3 regions of the Comamonas sp. Z3 genome follow, and region 2 is predicted to be linked to each of the others. Evidence: riboswitches for the same ligand, from Rfam matches in the RefSeq annotation. Region 2 holds a riboswitch; each other region holds the start of a gene.
What was found. A riboswitch is a leader RNA that binds a small molecule or an ion and turns the genes downstream of it on or off. The one in region 2 is predicted to bind thiamine pyrophosphate.
Positions count from the first base shown of each region.

Region 1: another riboswitch for thiamine pyrophosphate. It lies ahead of thiC (phosphomethylpyrimidine synthase ThiC); the one in region 2 lies ahead of FSY59_RS04670 (long-chain-fatty-acid--CoA ligase).
Region 3: another riboswitch for thiamine pyrophosphate. It lies ahead of FSY59_RS21670 (FAD-dependent oxidoreductase); the one in region 2 lies ahead of FSY59_RS04670 (long-chain-fatty-acid--CoA ligase).

Region 1 covers NZ_VOQU01000011.1:51,298-57,549, reverse strand. Annotated here, with positions in the region: gene cysE (serine O-acetyltransferase) at 1-43, shown strand, start outside; gene FSY59_RS25735 (nitroreductase) at 213-872, shown strand; gene FSY59_RS25730 (ABC transporter substrate-binding protein) at 1,010-2,230, opposite strand; gene FSY59_RS25725 (nitroreductase) at 2,415-3,086, shown strand; TPP riboswitch at 3,157-3,274, shown strand; gene thiC (phosphomethylpyrimidine synthase ThiC) at 3,534-5,468, shown strand; gene FSY59_RS25715 (hypothetical protein) at 5,587-6,036, opposite strand; gene FSY59_RS25710 (DKNYY domain-containing protein) at 6,110-6,252, opposite strand, start outside.
Region 2 covers NZ_VOQU01000001.1:995,253-1,001,504, forward strand. Annotated here, with positions in the region: gene FSY59_RS04660 (energy-coupling factor ABC transporter ATP-binding protein) at 1-742, opposite strand, end outside; gene FSY59_RS04665 (TonB-dependent receptor) at 1,360-3,495, opposite strand; TPP riboswitch at 3,807-3,898, shown strand; gene FSY59_RS04670 (long-chain-fatty-acid--CoA ligase) at 3,969-5,063, shown strand; gene FSY59_RS04675 (acyl-CoA reductase) at 5,060-6,252, shown strand, end outside.
Region 3 covers NZ_VOQU01000007.1:419,639-425,890, reverse strand. Annotated here, with positions in the region: gene thiE (thiamine phosphate synthase) at 1-452, opposite strand, end outside; gene FSY59_RS21680 (thiazole synthase) at 463-1,266, opposite strand; gene thiS (sulfur carrier protein ThiS) at 1,402-1,599, opposite strand; gene FSY59_RS21670 (FAD-dependent oxidoreductase) at 1,705-2,799, opposite strand; TPP riboswitch at 2,863-3,024, opposite strand; gene thiD (bifunctional hydroxymethylpyrimidine kinase/phosphomethylpyrimidine kinase) at 3,090-3,962, shown strand; gene FSY59_RS21660 (SH3 domain-containing protein) at 4,030-4,503, opposite strand; gene FSY59_RS21655 (ankyrin repeat domain-containing protein) at 4,628-5,395, shown strand; gene FSY59_RS21650 (cytosine permease) at 5,462-6,252, opposite strand, start outside.

The DNA.
Region 1 (6,252 bases), on a different contig from region 2:
GGCCTTTCAGAAGGACAAGATCGATCAGATTTTAGGGAAGTAGGCCTCAAACGCTTATCTGTAAAGCGATTGATGCTTCTTTTTTTTGATAGTGAAAGCCAGCGCCTGTCGCTGGCTTTTTTCATGGTGCTTGCCCGTAGTCGATTTGAGGGGCGCAAGCCCTGCCCATCCGCTCAAGACTGCTTGTCAACTCAAACCCAAGGCGAGCAATGATGAATGTGGAACAGGCCCTGCGACAGCGTCATTCGGTACGTGCCTTTTTGTCCAGAGCGGTGGGAGCGGCCCAGGTCAGGGAGTTGCTGGTGCAGGCCGGGCTGGCGGCTTCCGGCGGCAATCTCCAGCCCTGGCGCGTGATGGCACTGACGGGCACAAGTCTGCAGGCATTGCGCCAGGCCATGTCCGAGGCGACCCCTGACTCCGATGCGGCCCTGGTCTATCCGGCTCAGCTCTGGGAGCCCTATCGCAGCCGCCGCTTCGACAATGGCGAGGACCTCTATCGCTCATTGGGCATGGGGCGCGAGGACAGGATTGGGCGGCTGCGGCAGCTGGCCAGCAACGCCCAGATGTTTGGTGCGCCGGTCGGCGTATTCGTGGCTGTTGAGAAACGCATGCTGCATGCGCAGTGGGTGGATCTGGGGATTTATCTGCAATCTCTGATGCTGCTGGCCGCCGACAAGGGCCTGGCCACCTGTGCCCAGGGCTTCTGGCGCAGTTACAGCACTTTTGTGAGCCGGAACCTGGCGCTGCCGCCGGGCTACCAGATTGCCTTTGGCTTGGCACTGGGTTATGAAGACAGCGCCGCGCCCGTCAACCAGTGGCGCTCCACCAGGGCTGCGCCCGAGGACTGGTGCGAGCTGCGCGGGTTCGAATAAGCCTTGTCTCGATGCCGGTGCAGGCGGGCGCTTGATGCTTCTGCCTATGCGGCAGGAAGGCCGGGCCGCCGATGAAGCGCAAGCCATGAGGCCGGGCTCCATGCAGGCAGCCCGGCTGCTTGCTCAATGGCGGCGACTCACTTCCACAGCGCGCACTTGCTCTCTTCCTTGGTGGTGAAGACCTGGTCGCCGGGCAGGGTCTTGAGCACCTTGAAGTAATCCCAGGCCTTCTTCGATTCGGCCGGCGCCTTGACCTGCAGCAGATACATATCGTGGGCATAGCGGCCATCGGGGCGAATCACGCCCTTGGCATAGAAGTCCGACAGTGGCGTGGCCTTGAAGCCGGCCATGATCTTGTCGGCATCCGTCGTGCCCAGCTTCTCGGCCAGTTTCAGATACTGCATGGCGGCCGAGTAGTTGGCGGCCTGCAGTGAAGTGGGCATCTTCTTGAATTTGGCAAAGAAACGATCCGAGAACTTGCGGCTTTCTGGGTTCAGGTCCCAATACCAGCTGTCGGTGAACATCAGGCCTTCCGTGGCCTTGAGGCCCAGACTGTGGACGTCGGAGCTGAACAGCAGCAGGCCGGCCAGCTTCATGGTCTTGGTCAGGCCAAACTCGCGAGCCGACTTGATGGCATTGATGGTGTCGCCGCCGGCATTGGCCAGGCCCAGGATCTGGGCCTTGGAGTTCTGGGCCTGCAGCAGAAAGGAGGAGAAGTCAGCCGTGTTCAGCGGGTGCTTTACATTGCCCAGCACCTTGCCGCCGGTGGCATTGATGACGCGCGTGGTGTCGGCTTCCAGGGCCTGGCCAAAGGCATAGTCCGCCGTCAGAAAGAACCAGTTCTTGCCGCCCAGTTCCACCACGGCCTTGCCCGTGCCCTTGGCCAGTGCCACGGTGTCATAGGCATAGTGCACAAAATAGGGGCTGCACTGCTCGTTGGTCAGTGCCGAGGTGCCGGCTCCGTTGATGATGTAGACCTTTTTCTTTTCGTCGGCCACCTTGCCCATGGCCAGACCGGCGCTGGAAGTGGTACCCCCGATCAGCATGCTCATGCCCTGGGTGTCAAACCACTCGCGCGCCTTGCTGGCCGCGATATCGGCCTTGTTCTGGTGGTCGGCCGTCAGCACCTCGATGGGCTTGCCCAGCAGCTTGCCGCCGAAGTCGTCCACGGCCATCTGCACAGCCAGAGCACCGCCCTTGCCGTCCACATCGGAGTAGAGGCCCGACATATCGGTGATGAAGCCGATGCGAATCTTGTCCTGCGCCTGGGCGCCTGCAGCGGCCAGCAGGCAGCCCAATGCCAGCGTCAATGTTCTGGGGGAGAAAGCGGTAGCGGAGCAAACAGAGCGAGGCTTCATCAGAGTCATCTCCTGAGATGGTGGGTACCCGGTCACTGCGACGGGCAGCCAGCATGGTCGCAGCTGATGCAGGCCGCGCCATCAGGGCAAGCACCGGGGCGGCTGCGGCAAGGTATCCGGCGAGACTCGGGAAAATGCCGCAAGCTTCTACACTGCAGTGCAGCAATTTTGGAAAGAACAAGAGATGGATATTCGTCAAGCCTTGCAGCAGCGCCGCTCGGTACGCGCTTTTCTGCCCCAGAACGTGGCTGCAGCCACGGTGCGGGACTTGCTGGAGACTGCGGCGCAGGCCGCGTCCGGCGGCAATATGCAGCCCTGGCGTGTGACCGCCGTGGGCGGGCAGGCGCTCGAGGATCTATGTGTCAGGGCCAGAGAGACAGAGGCGGTTGCGCGTCCCGGCCTCTCCTACCCGCCCGGACTGTGGGAGCCCTATCGCAGCCGCCGTTTTGAAAATGGCGAGGATCTGTACCGCTCACTCAGTATCGGCCGCGAGGACAAGGCCGCACGCCTGGCCCAACTGGCCAAGAACGGCCAGATGTTCGGTGCGCCCGTAGGCATTTTTGTGGCCGTGGAAGAGCGCATGGGCTATGCGCAATGGGTGGATCTGGGCATTTACCTGCAGTCCTTCATGCTGCTGGCCGTGGAGCATGGCCTGGCCACCTGCGCCCAGGGCTTTTGGCGCATGTACAACGATATGCTGATCGAGCAGCTGGCCTTGCCAGAGGGCTACCAGATTGCCTTCGGCATCGCCCTGGGCTACGAGGACGTCAGCGCTCCCATCAACCAGTGGCGCTCAAGCCGTGCGGCCAGCCATGAATGGCTGGCGCTGAAAGGGCTGGACGAGGCTGCGGATTAGGCACCTGAGAGTCAGGAGAGTTAAACCGCTGCAATGCATGTGCAACATGCGGCAAAAGCAGCCTATACTGCATGCAGCTCCGGGGTGTGCGAAAGCGCTGAGATGCCAGTCACTGTGAAAACAGTACAGGCGAACCCGACGAACTTGATCCGGTTCATACCGGCGGAAGAAGAGCGGGACCCTGACGCAGGGCCGATGGATGGACAGGACAGCCGGCACCAGTGCCAGCCCTGAAAACCATGGGCACAGCAAACCCCAGGCGCCTCGCGCACTGGGGTTTTGTCTTTTCTGGGCAGCCGGTGCGTGAAGAACCAGGCCGAAATGACAGAATTTCGGCGGCACAGGCCGGATACCCCATAGCGGGCAAGGCCGGTGCCGGGCAAGATCAGAACGGGGCCGCACTCCACGGAGCGTTTGATGCATTTCAACCGCTTTGAGGAGACTGCGATGAACGCCCCTGATTCCATCTTTACGCCTGCTGCAGGCCATGCCCCCGATGCCGCCCGTTTTACCGAGTTGCTGGCCCAGTCGCGCCAGCCATTTCCGGCATCGACCAAGAGCTATCTGAGCGGTGCACTGCACCCCCAGCTGTGTGTGCCGGTGCGCGACATTGCGCTCACCAATGGAGAGCAGGTCAGCGTCTACGACACCTCGGGCCCCTATACCGACCCCGCCGTGCAGATCGACGTGCGCCAGGGTCTGCCCAGCGTGCGTGCGGCCTGGATCGAAGCGCGCGGCGATAGCGAGTACTACGTGGGTCGCCAGCGCGTGGCGCTGGACGACGGCGGCAAGCGCGGCGAGGAAGATGCGCGCGTGGCCCAGCTGCGTGCCGAGGCGGCCGCGCTGCAGCGCCAGCCGCGTCGAGCCAAATCCGGCCAGAACGTGACTCAGATGCACTATGCCAAGCGCGGCATCATTACGCCCGAGATGGAGTATGTGGCCCTGCGCGAGAACGGCCGCCGCGAATGGATGGCGCAGTACCAGCAGGACGCGGCGCGCGAGCTGCGTCTGGCCGGCAACAGCCTGGGCGCCAGCATTCCCAAGATCATCACGCCCGAATTCGTGCGCGACGAGGTGGCGCGCGGCCGCGCCATCATTCCGGCCAATATCAACCACCCTGAAATCGAGCCCATGGCGATCGGCCGCAATTTCAAGGTCAAGATCAACGCCAACATCGGTAACTCGGCCGTGACTTCCAGCATCGAGGAAGAGGTGGAAAAGCTGGTCTGGGCCATTCGCTGGGGCGCGGACAATGTCATGGATCTGTCCACCGGCAGGAACATCCACACCACGCGCGACTGGATCGTGCGCAACTCGCCCGTGCCCATCGGCACCGTGCCCATCTATCAGGCGCTCGAGAAGGTCGGCGGCATTGCCGAAGACCTGACCTGGGAGATCTTCCGCGACACCCTGGTCGAGCAGGCCGAGCAGGGCGTGGACTACTTCACCATCCACGCCGGCGTGCGCCTGGCCTATATCCACCTCACGGCCCAGCGCCGCACCGGCATTGTCTCGCGCGGTGGCTCCATCATGGCCAAGTGGTGCATGGCCCACCATCGCGAGAGCTTCCTCTACGAGCACTTCGAAGACATCTGCGACATCATGAAGCAGTACGACGTGAGCTTCTCGCTGGGCGACGGCCTGCGCCCCGGCTGCGCCAGCGATGCCAATGACGATGCCCAGTTTGCCGAACTGGCCACGCTGGGCGAGCTGACGCAGATCGCCTGGAAGCACGATGTGCAGACCATGATCGAAGGCCCCGGCCATGTGCCCATGCACATGATCCAGCAGAACATGACCGAGCAGCTCAAGCACTGCCACGAGGCACCGTTCTACACCCTGGGCCCGCTGACCATCGACATCGCTCCCGGCTATGACCATATTGCTTCGGCCATCGGCGCGGCCATGATCGGCTGGTTCGGCACGGCCATGCTGTGCTATGTCACGCCCAAGGAGCATCTGGGGCTGCCTGACCGCGACGACGTCAAGCAGGGCATCATCGCGTACAAGATCGCGGCCCACGCTGCCGACGTTGCCAAGGGCCATCCGGGCGCGCGCTCGCGTGACGATGCACTCTCACAGGCGCGTTTCGACTTCCGCTGGCAGGACCAGTTCAACCTGGGCCTGGACCCTGACACGGCGCAGGCCTACCACGATGAGACCCTGCCCAAGGACAGCGCCAAGGTGGCCCATTTCTGCTCCATGTGCGGACCCAAGTTCTGCTCCATGAAGATCACCCAGGAGGTGCGCGACTTTGCCAAGCAGCAGGGCATGAGCGCCGAGCACAGCATTGCCGCGGGCATGAAGGCCAAGGCCCAGGAGTTCAACAAGGCGGGCGGGGATTTCTATATTCCCATCGCATCGGACACCACGGCGCGTTGATCTGAGATGGCCGCAGGGCTGCAGCGCCTGGTCATCAAGCGCTGGCAGCTATCCAATGAAAAGCGCAGTCCCTGGCTGCGCTTTTTTGGGGCGAGTGAGGCTTGGCCGAGCCTGACGGTCAGATCAGGTATTCGGGGCGACCAGCTGCAACCCAGGCTTGGTATCGGGCATTGATCTTCGGCGCAATCCGGTGGAACTGCTCCCAGTCGTCGCTCACACCATACATGGTCTGTCCGTCGACACCGAACTCCTCGAAATAATCATCCACAAACCTGCTGTCGTGGTCCTCGCCTCGGTAATAGGCCACGGTAAAGGCATTGCCTTCCTCGTTCAGCTCCTGGTTCGTGAACTTCTCGTCGAGCACGCGCAGCAGGAATTGGGCGCCGCTCAACTTCTCGCTCTTCAGCAGCTCGATCTCCTCTTCGGCTTCTTCGATCAGCTCCTGGCTGGCGTAGTCGTTGCGGATCAGCCAGGCCAGAAACATGCCGATATGCGTGGCGCCCGCGGCCTGCGGAAGATCGGCCGGAAAATCCCCGCCGTAGTGCCAGGACGCGTCGTCGTACTTCATCGTCTCTCCTTGTATGTGGGCTGCAAGGCAATCCCCTGCATCCGGGACATTGCCTTTCGCGCTGGGCGGGATCTTATCGGCTGCAGCTTGGTGCACAGGCCGGGTCCGGGCACTGCGGCACGGCATTCTTCTCGATCAGATGCATATGGAAGACATGCTTTCTGTCTCTGGACCATGCGCCATGAATATGCTGCCAGGAGGGCGGATCCGCACGCG
Region 2 (6,252 bases):
GCAGGTCTCCGTGGGAGGTTTTCTGCATCAGCTGCTCCCGCACGGAAGTCTCGTAGGCGCTGCAGATGTCGCGGCCCGGGCCGTCGCCGCGCAGCCGGCCCTGCTCCAGCCAGATCACGCGTTCGAAGTCGCGCACATGATCGAGCACATGGGTGGAGACCAGCACCTGTTGCGGTGCGGCAGCGATATCCTGGGCCAGGCGGGCCTGACCGGGCAGGTCCAGGCTGGCAAAGGGCTCGTCCAGCAGCAGCAGCTGGGGGGCGGCAATCAGCAGCGAGAGCCAGCACACGAGCTGGCGCTGGCCCTGGCTCAGGCTGCTGACGGCCCGCTCGGCCCAGTGGGCCAGACCGCGTGCGGCCAGCAGCTCGCGCGCCCTGGCTCTGGCCTGCTGCTTGTTCAGACCCTGGGGGCGCAGCCCCAGCGCCAGTTCTTCCTCCACGGTGGGGAAGATGATCTGATCGTCCGGGTTCTGGAACATCAGGCCGATCAGGCCCGGCCGGTTCTGGCGCGCCTGCAGCAAGGGCATGCCATCCACCAGCACCTGTCCGGCCTGAGGCAGATCGAGCCCGCAAAGCAGGCGGAACAGGCTCGATTTGCCTGCGCCGTTGTTGCCGATCACGCCGATGCGCTTTTGCGTCAGGCTCAGGTTCAGGCCGTCGAACACCTGGGTCTGGCCGCGCTGCAACCGTATGTCGACCAGCTGCACGCCCTGTTGGGTGGGGCTTTGCAAACTGTCGCTCATGCGCCAGCTCCTGCTGCAGCAAGGGCAGGGCTGAAAGACGCCGGGCTGGAATGTGGATGGCAAGGAGCGAAAAGGGCTGACATACGGGGAGAGTCTGAAACTGTGCCTCGGCTTCAAACATGCGAGGCAGCGTTGGTGGCGGATTCTAGCGCTGTGAATTTGCTTTCAAAAGACTGCCATCTGAGCTCTTTTTATGTGAATTTCCTATAAGAAATGATTTCTTTACCTGCGGCGGCTGTCTGTTTCCATTGGGGCCGCATTTCGTCGCAGTTGTGTGCCTGATGACAGCGTGTTGCAGAGTGAAGAGTTCTGCGTGCCGTTCTTGCCTGCTTCAGAGGCTAACTTCGCTCAAGCTGCGCGAGCGCTAGCGAGAAGATTCATGAGGTTGGCCGTGGATAGCCATGTTTTGGCGTGGTTTGCACTGCTGATGAGCGCAAGCTGCAGTGGGCCGTTGCCGTGAGGCAATCAAGCCGGCGCGAGATTGGCGGTTTTCGGACTCAGACAGGCAGATTGCCAGTACCCAAATTTTTCTGAAAAAAATCGCTTTTGAGCCGCCCGGATATAAAAAAGCGGGCACTAGGCCCGCTTGTTGCTGTCCGACTATGCGGATGACCTGCCTAGAACTGGTAGCTGAGGCTGGTTCCGGCCATCCATTGGCGCCCCGGGGCCGGTTCGTAATAGCGTCCGTTGCCTTCGTTGACGATGACCGAGCCCACATAGTTCTTGTCCGCCAGATTGTCGATGCGGGCAAAAGCACTGAGTTTCCAGGCGCCCAGGCGCTTGGTGTAGCCCACGCTCAGGCTGGCCACGTTGTAGCTGGGGGCGTAGACCTGGTTCTTGTCGTCAGCGGCAATACGGCCCACATGACGCCAGTCCAGGCCCACACGCCAGTCGGTGGCGGGAAGCCATTCCAGTTCCAGGTAGCCCAGATGCCTGGCCGTGCCGGCAATGCGGTTGCCGGAGGGAATGCAGTCCTGGCCTTTGCTGTCGCAATAGCCGCTGCGCAGGCTGGCGTCGAGCAAGGTCAGCGCGCCGTTCAGGCGCAGCTGGGGCATCAGCCAGGTGCTGGTGCTCAGCTCCATGCCGCGGCGGCGGGTTTTGCCTGCGTTCTGATAGGAGGCGCGGCCACTGTCGTTGCTGGCCACCACGATTTCATTGTCGGTCTGGGTCTGGAACAGCGCGGCAGACCAGTCGCCGCGCAGGCCGGCCACATTGAAGCGTTGCTTGATGCCCAGCTCGGCACTGGTCGATACCGCAGGCTTGAGGCCGAAGTTCAGGCCGCCCACCAGATCGGGGCGGTACGAGATCTCGTTGAAGGTCGGTGTCTCCATGCCGCGACCCAGAGAGGCATAGATATTGGTGTCCTGGTTGAGCTCGTGCTGCAGCGAAACCACCGGTAGCAACTTATGGAATCCGGCATTGCCGCTATCGTCCTTGTCGGCCAGGAAATGGTCGCGCGACTGGAACTGCACATTGCTCCAGCGCAGGCCGGCATCGAGTTTCCAGCGCGGGGCAAAGGCCCAGGAGGCTTGCAGATAGGGGTCGATGCTGGTGAGGGTATTGCGCTCGTCGCGCACCAGCTCGCCGACCACGCCCAGCTGGTTGCCCACAAAGTTCTTGTAGCCCTGGCGATCTTCCCTGACGGTGTTGGCGGACAGGCCGGCAATCAGGCCCAGGCTGCCGCTGCCCAGCTCGTACTTGCCGCTCCAGCGTGCATCGATGCCGCCATAGTCGCGCTTTAGGCCGATCACCCCGCCTTTGTACTTGTCCTCAAGTTTGCTGCTGGGAGGGATAGACTGAAACTGCATCATTTCACGCTGACCGGCATAGGCCATGAGGCGCAGCGCCTGGCCTGCACCAAGCTCGCGCTCATAGGTCAGGCCGGCCTGGGTCTGCTTCACGCTTTTGCGCGAGTTCATTTTGATCGCATTGGCGTTGACGTCCTTTGGATTGAGGGCCCATTCGCTGGGTTTGATGCCGCCGGGGTCCTTGGCGTCGATGTCCACATGGTTGGCGACCAGGGTCAGCCGGCTGTATTCGTCGGGCCTGACATCGATACGGGCGTTGAACAGGTTTTTGTCCGCTGCGCTCTGGGCCCGGTAGCCGTCGGTGAGAAAACGGCTGGCGCTGAGTACATAGCCAATCCCATTGGCTTCGCCCTTGGCTTTAAGGCCCAGTCGCTTCTGGCCGTCGCTGCCCAGCGCAAAGCTGCTTTCCACCGAGGGCGCACCCTCGCCACGTTCGGTATAGGCATTGATCACGCCGCCAGAGGCGTTGCCATAGAGCGCGGAATAGGGGCCGCGCACCACTTCTACGCGCTCCAGCGAGGCGATATCGATATTGTTGGTCTGGCCCTGGCCATCGGGCATGGTGGAGGGGATGCCGTCCACATAGATCTGTATGCCGCGCACGCCGAAGGTGGAGCGTGCGCCAAAGCCGCGAATCGACAGCTGCAGGTCTTGCGCGTAGTTCTGGCGGTTCTGCAGTTGCAGGCCCGGAGCTGCGCCCAGGGACTCCGAGAGATTGACCTGCAGATTGCGCTCGCGCATGCGCTCGCCATCGAGCACGGTGACGGAGGCTGGGGTCTGCTCCAGTGCAGACTGCTGCAAGGTGCTGCGCACGGTGACTTCGGACAGCTGGGGCAGGTCCGGCTGGGCGGCGGCTTGCTGGGCCAGTGCGGACTGTGCCGTCAGCAGCAGTCCGGCGGCGGCCACAGGCCAGCCTGCCAGATGGCAAAGACGCGAAAAATGCATGTGAATATCTCTGGGGCTTGGGGTGGGCGTTGGCTGCCCTGGATGATTTGCAAGCGTCTGCTGACACAGTCCATTACCGCGACACGCCGCGCTTTCAGGCATGGCGCATATGCGCCATTGCCGGCGCCGTGGCAGGTTGCGTCTCAGGCAGCTTGCGGTGCTGGGGCGATTGTATTTGGGCAGCAGTGTTTTGATGTTTTTGCCCTGGATGTCCTTCTTGCCCGTGCTGGAGCCTTACCCCAGGTTACAAGTGACGCGACTTTCATGCACCGGCTCCGGGCCCTTGAAGCGATGCCGTTGGGGTAAGATGGCGCCGCGCTCCGGGGTGCACGCCAGTGCTGAGATCTACACCCGCGAACTTGACCCGGTTCATACCGGCGGAAGAAGAGCTTGCAAGCTGACCTCAGGGCAGTGCGTTCTCGCATGGTCAGCAAGCCTTCGGAGCATGATGTCCCCGCTCTCGAAGGAATTTCATGGACAAGGCCGCTTCGCTGGTCGCCGATCTGCTTGCTTTCATCGCAATGGATGACTGCACCGACGACCAGTTCAATCAACTCGCCCTGCGCCTTTTCGCCTACCAGTACGAATGCAATGCGCCGTTTCGCAGCTTTTGCCAGCGACGCGGTGCCACGCTGCGCAATGTCAGGAGCTGGCGCGATGTTCCGGCCGTGCCCATCGATGCCTTCAAGGCCATGGAGCTGCGCAGCGAGCCGCCATCGCCCGCCGAGCGTGTGTTCATGACCAGCGGCACCACAGGCCGCGCCGCACGCGGACGTCATTTCCATCCGCAGCTCGATGTCTACGACCTGTCCATGAAGCGCTATTTCGCCAGACGTTTCATGCAGGGTATGGAGCGCATGCCCATGGGCATTCTGTTTCCCGATGAGCAGGCCATGCCCAATTCCTCGCTGGCCCACTATCTGGCCCTGGCGCGGTCCGAATTCGGCTCGGCCGGCAGCCGCTACTATCTGAACTCGGAAGGGCTGGACATGCCGGCCCTGTGTGCCGCGCTGGAGGCGTCCGAGCGCAGCGGCCAGCCGTTTGCGCTGCTGGGCGCGAGCTTCAGCCTGGTCCATGTCATGGATGCCCTGCGTGAACAGGGCCGCAGCTTTCGCCTGCCTGCAGGCAGCCGGGTGCTGGATACGGGCGGCTACAAGGGGCAGTCGCGCGAGCTGCCGCTCGAGCAGTTCTATGCCGGGCTTTCACAGCTGCTGGGCGTGCCGCGCAGTCTGTGCATCAATATGTATGGCATGACGGAGCTGAGCACCCAGTTTTATGACGATGGCAATGCGGTACTGCCTTCGGTCAAGTCTGGACCGCACTGGATTCGCTCGCGTCTGGTCGAGCCGATCACCGGCCGTGACGTGGCAGCTGGTGAGCGCGGCATTCTGGTGCATTGCGATCTGGCCAACTACAACGCGGTGACCACCATCCTGACCGAGGATGTGGGCCTGTGGGCCGGCACGCAGGAAAAAGACGGCTTTTTGCTGCTGGGGCGCGCCGAGGGCGCCGCCGCCAAGGGCTGCTCGCTGGCGGTTGAAGAGTTTGTGAAAGCTGCCGGCGCATGAGCGAGCAGCGCAAGCTACAGCGTATCAAGGCAGGCTATCTGCCAGGCCTCGCCGACGATGAAGTGCAGTGGCAGACGCTGGGCTTCGAGTCCCGCGACGGCCAGAGGCTGGAAGTCAGCGTGCCCGTGCTGACGGCGCCGCAGATGCGGGCTCTGGCTGCTCGCGTGCGCGCGGCTGCGTGTGTCCATCTGCGCTCCATGCCAGTGGCCGAGATCATCGATGCCGTCGATCGTGCGATGGCCCGCCTGCTGGATCGCAACGACATCTACCGTCAGCAGGCCGAAGCCTGGCTGCCTGTGGTCAGCGGCTATGACGCCGATATGGTGCGGCTGGGACTGACCGGATTTTTCAAGACCTTTCGTGCAGCGCAGCTCAGGCGCTTTGTGGCCGAGGATTTCGCCAATCCGGCAGTGCTCGATGGCTTTCAACCGGCAGCCAAGGGCGGCGCCGTACGTGCTTTCGGCCCGGACCTGCTGGTGCACAGCTGGGCCGGCAACGTGCCTGCGCTGTCGCTGTGGAGTCTGGTCTGCGGCTTGCTGGTCAAGGCCCCTGCGATCGGCAAGCTAGCCAGTGCCGAGCCCTTGTTTGCGGGCTGGTTCGCGCGCCTGCTGGCCGAGGTGCATCCGCCGCTGGCCGATTGCCTGGCCGTGGTCTGGTGGCGCGGCGCAGGCGGCGAGGAGGCCGACGCGCTCTATGCCGAGGCCGATACGGTGCTGGCTTACGGCGGCAACCAAACTCTGGATGCACTGCGTCGTCGCCTGCCCGTGACGACGCGCTTTTTGCCCCATGGCCACAAGCTGGGCTTCGGCCTGATCGGGGCGCAGGCGCTGGATACGCTCAAGGCTGCGGGCATGGCAAGGCTGGCCGCCTGGGACGTGATGCGCTACGACCAGCAGGGCTGCTACTCGCCCCATGTGTTCTATGTGCAGCGTGGGGCGCCGGTTTCGCCGCGTGCTTTTGCCGATTATCTGGCGGCCGAGCTGGCCAATCTGCAGCGACGATTCGCACGCCGCGAGCTGGATCTGGAAGAAGGGGCGGCGCTGGCCCGCTGGCAGCAGAACATGGAGTGGGGCGGCGAAGCTCACGAGCTGCTGGGGCCTGTGGATGCGCCCTGGAGCGTGGCCTACAGCGAGAGTCTGCAGCCCCTGGCACCGACCGCGCTGTATCGCACGATTGCAGTGGTGGCTGT
Region 3 (6,252 bases), on a different contig from region 2:
TCACGGGCCACGGCGGCCTGGTCGCCGGATTTGAAGCGCAGCTGCACCGTGGGCACGCCAGCACGGGCCATGCGGCCCACCCATTCGGCCGTGGGCAGCACGCCATACAGGCCCAGCTCGCGCGGGCAATGGGCAAAAGCCTGGGCCGGGTCGGCCTTGCCGAGACCGAAGTCGCGTGGGTCGTCAGGCCAGTGGGTGGCATCGAAGTGATTGTTGCGCTCGCTCTGGCACTGCCAGGCCTGGGCCAGAGTCTGCGCATCCACGGCGATAAAGCCCAGCTGGCTGCAGGCCTCCAGCGCGGCCAGATAGGCGGGTTCCTGGCGCAGTGCGGGCGGCACGGGCTGTGGCGTCAGCTCGACCGAGTTGGCATCATGGTGCAGCTGGGCGCCAAAGTTGGCACTGTGCTGGTGGACGATGGCTTGCGCCAGAGCCTTGGTTTCTGCGGAGTCCATGGGCCGACCTTTATTCCTGATGCCAGAAAGGGGTGCCCAGCACGGGAGTGCTGGGCTGGGCGGCATTTTGCTCTGCCATGGCGCCAGCGCGCCAGGCGGCGTGACCGGCATTGACGGCATCGGAGAATGCGCCGGCCATGGCCACGGGGTCTTCGGACAGTGCCACGGCGGTGTTCAGCAGCACGGCGTCATAGCCCCACTCCATCACGGTGCAGGCGTGGGAGGGACGGCCCAGGCCGGCATCGACGATCAGCGGCACCTTCAGGCGCTCGCGCAGCATCTGCATGGCATAGGGGTTGATGGGGCCGCGGCCGGTGCCGATGGGCGCGGCCCAGGGCATGACGGCCTGGCAGCCGACGTCGACAAGCTTTTGGCACAGCACCAGGTCGTAGGTGGTGTAGGGCAGGACCTGGAAGCCGTCCTTGATGAGGATGGAAGCCGCTTCCACCAGATTGAGCGTGTCGGGCTGCAGCGTGTAGTCGTCACCGATCAGCTCCAGCTTGATCCAGGGTGTGTCGAAGACTTCACGCGCCATCTGGGCCGTGGTCACCGCCTCCTGGATGGTCATGCAGCCTGCCGTGTTGGGCAGCACGGGCACGTTGAGCTTGCGCAGCAGCTCCCAGAAGCTGGCACCGGTCTCGGCGGCATTGCTGCCCTGACGGCGCAGCGAGGCCGTGACCATGGCGGGCCTGGAGCGCTCCACGGCCGCTTCGAGAATCGCGGGCGAGGGATAGCGCGAGGTGCCCAGCAGCAAGCGGCTTTCAAAACGCTGGCCGTAGAGAACCAGGGCGTCGTCGTTAGTTTTTGTATTCATGATTGGTCTTTATCTTTGATCAGCAAGCCATTGCACAGGCACGACCCAAGTGAGAGACACCCAGCAAGAGCCGCCTCGCAGCGCAGGTGTCGTCCCCCTTGGGGGAAGGCGCGTAGCGACTCAGGGGGATTCATCTCATCCGCCGGTGACGGGAGAGATGACTTCCATCCTGTCGCCCTCGTTGAGTGCATGGACGGCATATTGGGTCTTGGGCACAAACACCGTGTTGACCGCCACGGCAAACGGGGGCTTGGCCTGCATCTGCGCCAGCGCATCGGCCACGGTGGCATGGGCTGGCAGCTCGGCGGCTTGCTGGTTGAGAGTGATCTTCATGGCATGAAACGGAAAATAAAGCGGGTGCTAAGTTAAACCTCTGCACGGCGGCGCTTGCGTGCGCCAGGGGTGCAAGTGCTGTGCGTCAAAGTTCGGGCTCGCAGTTCAGCCACGATGCACGGCGACATCGAACTCGCGCGCCAGCGGCGAGTCGTCGTGGTCCAGCAGCTCCAGCACCACGTCCAGCATGGCGGGCGAGATCATGAAGCCGTGACGGTAGAGGCCGTTGACTTCCATGACGCGCGGAGTCAGCAGACGCACGGCGGGCAGATTATCGGGCAGGGTGGGGCGGCACTGGGTGGCGATTTCCACAATCCGCCCTTCGGCAAAGCCGGAGTGCACGGTATAGGCCGCGCTCAGCAGCTCCAGCGTGGAGCGCACGCTGGCCGGCGACATATCGTCGGACTCGATCTCGGTCGCGCCGATCACGAACAGATGGTCTTCCTTGGGCGCGATATAGATGGGGTAGCGTGGATGGATCAGGCGTGTAGGGCGCTGCAGCGTGACTTCGGGCGCATGGATGCGCACCACTTCGCCGCGAATGCCGCGCAGCTGCTTCCATTGGGTGCGGGCACCCAGGCCCCGGCAGTCGAACACGAAGTCGGGCTGGCCAGCCTCGCCGGGGCGGAAGTCGCCAACTTCGCGCGGGCTCTCCCAGTGCTGCTGTACGCCCAGTGCGGTGAGCTTGTCGACCAGCGCCGTCAGCAGCTGGCGGTTGTCCAGCTGGCCTTCGCCGGGCAGGTAGACGGCCTGGTTGAAGCGTCCCTGCAGTGCGGGCTCGCAGTCCTGCAGCGCCGCGCCGGTCTTCTCCTGCATGGCTGGCAGGCTGGGGTTGATGCGCCGGTTTTTTTCCAGCAGGCCGAAAAAGCGTGCCGCGTCGCCCTGATCCTGGCGGTGCCAGAGAATCAGCGTGCCGTTCTGCTGCAGAAACACATGCTGCTCAAGTTGGGCTATGAGTTCGGGCCAGCGCTTGAGCCCATGCTGGCCCATGCGCACCACGCCGGGCTCGGTAATGGCCGACTCGGCCAGCGGCGCCAGCATGGCGGCCGCCACGCGCGCGGCTGCGCCATCGCCTTGCGGGCCATGGGCGTCATAGAGGTCGATGGCGTGACCGCGCTGGGCCAGGGCCAGCGACAGCAGGCGGCCCATGAGGCCGCCGCCGAGAATTGCGATCTTTGAAGAAGCTTGTAGCAATGACATGTGCAAATCGTTTTCCATCCGGACACAGGAACAGGGCCATGTGCAGGACAAAACGCGGCATGCCTTGCGGCTTGTGAAACTCCCCACGCCAGCATGACCTGGATCGGGTGCAGGGGGCACAGGGCACGGATGGTGCTCTGGTGCGCAGCCGGCAGCTGGCGCAGCCCCAGGGTGTTTCTCAGTCCGCACAGGCTGCTTGCCTGCGGGACACCCCTGTTTCGTCCGTTGGACATTACAGCACAACCGCAAACAGCACGCATTGACCATGCGCATGGGCGATAATTTTTGCCATGACAGTGATTGCTCCTTCCTCTATCTCCGGCGCCGCAAAAAAGCGCTATGCACGCGTGCTCTCCATCGCCGGCTCGGACAGCGGCGGTGGCGCCGGCATCCAGGCCGATCTCAAGACCTGTGCGGCCCTGGGCTGCTATGGCATGACGGCGATCACGGCCATCACCGTGCAGAACACGCTGGGCGTGACGGGCATTCACGGCATTCCGCTGGATACCGTGCGCGGCCAGATCGATGCCGTTGTGCAAGACATAGGCGTCGATGCGGTCAAGATCGGCATGCTGGCAACCCCCGATGTGGTGAGCGTGGTGGCGGATGCGATCCGTCGCCACCAGATCAGGAATGTGGTGCTGGACCCCGTGATGGTGGCCACCAGCGGCGATCGCCTGATCGTTCCCGAGACGGCCCAGGCGCTGGTGCGGGAGCTGTTCCCGCTGGCGACGGTGATTACCCCCAATCTGGATGAAGCAGCTTTGCTGCTGGGTCGCAGCATCGACGGCATTGCAGCGCTGGATGCGGCCGTGGCCGATCTGCTGGCCATGGGGGCGCCTGCGGTGCTGCTCAAGGGCGGGCATCTGAGCGGCGATCTGGTCATGGATGTGCTGGGTCGGCAAGGCCAGCAAGCCAGCGACTATCTTCGTCTGCAGTCGCAGCGCATCGTCACCCATAACGGCCATGGCACGGGCTGCACGCTTTCGTCGGCGATTGCCTCCTTCCTGGCCCAGGGGCTGGCACTGGAGGCCGCAGTGACCGAGGCGCGGCGCTATATCCTGGGCGCCATCGAGGCGGGAGCCGAGGTCTACACCGGCCAGGGCCACGGCCCCCTCAACCACGGCTATGCGCCGCGCGCGCAGCTGATCGTCGAAGGCTGATTGCCGACACTCGCAAAAAAGGCCTGCAGTTGCAGGCCTTTGCCTTTTGGGGCGCCTGTTGCCGCACTTACCAGCCCCAGACCAGATTCTTGGCTACCCAGCCGCTCTGGCCGTTGCTGCGCTGGACCTGGGCCCAGCTACCTTGCTTTTTCAGCGTCTGCAATACCTCATATTGCTCCAGCTTGCCGACCCGGTTGTGCTTCTGGCCGGGGCCGGAGCGCAGATTGGCCGTGCGTGCCGTCACCACCATATGCGGGCTCTTGCTGGTCAGCGGGGCGTGGACCCATCCCAGCGTGGACTCATAGTCCTTCACGCGCAGCCACTGCCCTTTGCGCTGGGTGACTTGCAGCGGGTAGCCCTTGCTCAGTTCCCAGAGGGTGGCGGAGCGGGTGTTGGGCCGCTCGCGCACATTCACGGTCTTGCCCTTGATGCTGACGAATTCCTGGGCTTGTGCGAGGGCCGGCAGCAGGCCGGCGGTGAGCGCACCCAGCGCGATCAGGCTTGAAGTGGCGGCGGTGCGGATCCAGCGGTTGCAAGACACGGGGCAGATTCTCCTTTTATCGATTGAAAACATGCTGTAACCCCCATCGGACTTGCGTGGTTAGCTATAGTTCCTGTAGAAAGCTGACAGGGGCTGAACACCCAGCCAGCCATCAAGGAATGCCATGAACCAGCCAGTCCGCGCCCATGGGAGCGCCTCGTTGACTACCCGATTGACGATTGCATTGACGGCTTCGGCCGCAGCGACGCTGCTCACGGCCTGCCAGAGCGGCACGTCGGCGAATGCTCCGGCTGCAATGCCAGCCGCTGCTGTGGCAGCAAAAGCCGGGGACCTGCAGATGCCGGGCCAGCAATTGCTGGCCGCTGCCGCGCAGGGCGATGCCGTGGCGGTGCGCAATCTGCTGGCCGGCAACGCGCCTGTCGACGTGCAGGACGCCCGGGGCAATACCCCGTTGCTGCTGGCCACGGCAGCCAACCATATCGAGGTGGCACGCTCGCTGCTGATGCATGGTGCCAGTCCCAATATCCAGAACCAGATGCAGGACAGCGCCTATCTGTTGGCCGGCGCGCAGGGCCGGCTGGAGATTGTGCGCATGACGATTTCCTATGGCGCCGATCTCAAGAGCACCAACCGCTATGGCGGCACGGCCCTGATTCCGGCCTGCGAGCGCGGCCATCTGGAAACAGCCCGGGCGCTGATCACGGCAGGTGTGGATGTGAACCATGTCAACCGGCTGGGCTGGACCTGTCTGATGGAAGCCGTGGTGCTCAGCGATGGCGGGCCTCGCCATCAGGCCATCATCCAGGCCCTGATCGATGCCAAGGCCGATCTGAACCTGCCAGACAAGGACGGGGTGACGGCCCTGGCCCATGCACGCCAGCGCGGGCAGCAGGCCGTCGTGCAGCTGCTGCGGGCGGCGGGCGCCAGATGAAAAACAGAGAAAATGGCTGAGTTGCCCGGTTGAAGGGAATTGGCTGCTATTGAATTTGTTTTTTGCTCAGGCGGCAACGGAGCGCGGCTGCAGCTGGCGTGTGGCGAGAGCCACCACAAAGGTCAGCGCCAGCGTGGGCAGGGCCGAGCCTAGGGCCGTGCTGGCATAGGGCAGCAGGTGATAGAAGGCAATGCCCAGCACCCAGATGGCCACGGCATCCCAGCGCACGGCGGGCGCTTTCTGCATCAACTCCACGGCATCGGTGCCAAAGGCCAGGCGGCCCAGCATCACGCCGAACAGCGGCACAAAGCAGGAGCTGAGCAACAGCAGAAACGGCTCCAGGCTGTGCATGGGCAGCACCATGGCCAACGCGGTGCACAGGGACGCGATCAGCAGGCCCCAGCGGCGAACACTCCAGCCCGGTTGCAGGCTGTGGGCCGACATGGCGCCAGAGTAGGCATCGCCATAGGCGTTGTCCACTTCGTCGATCAGAATCAGTGACAGGGCAATCAGCCCGCCCTGGGCCAGCAGCAGGGCCGTGACCAGGTCTTCGCTGGGCAGGGTCAGGGCCACCAGCACGCCCAGGGAGTAGCACCAGATATTGGCCAGGGCAAAGCCGGTCCAGGCTCCGGTCAGCGCGGATTTGCCGCTTTTGCCGTGGCGCGCATAGTCGGCCACCAGCGGCAGCCAGCTGATGGGCATGGCGATCACCAGATCGACAGCGCCCAGCATGCTCATGCCGCCTGCACCCTCGCGGGCCAGCAGGGGCCCGAGGCCAGTGGCGCCGGCCATTTTCAGGAATTGCCAGCTCAGCCACAGCAGCGAGGCAATCACCAGAGGCAAGGCCACGCGCGAGA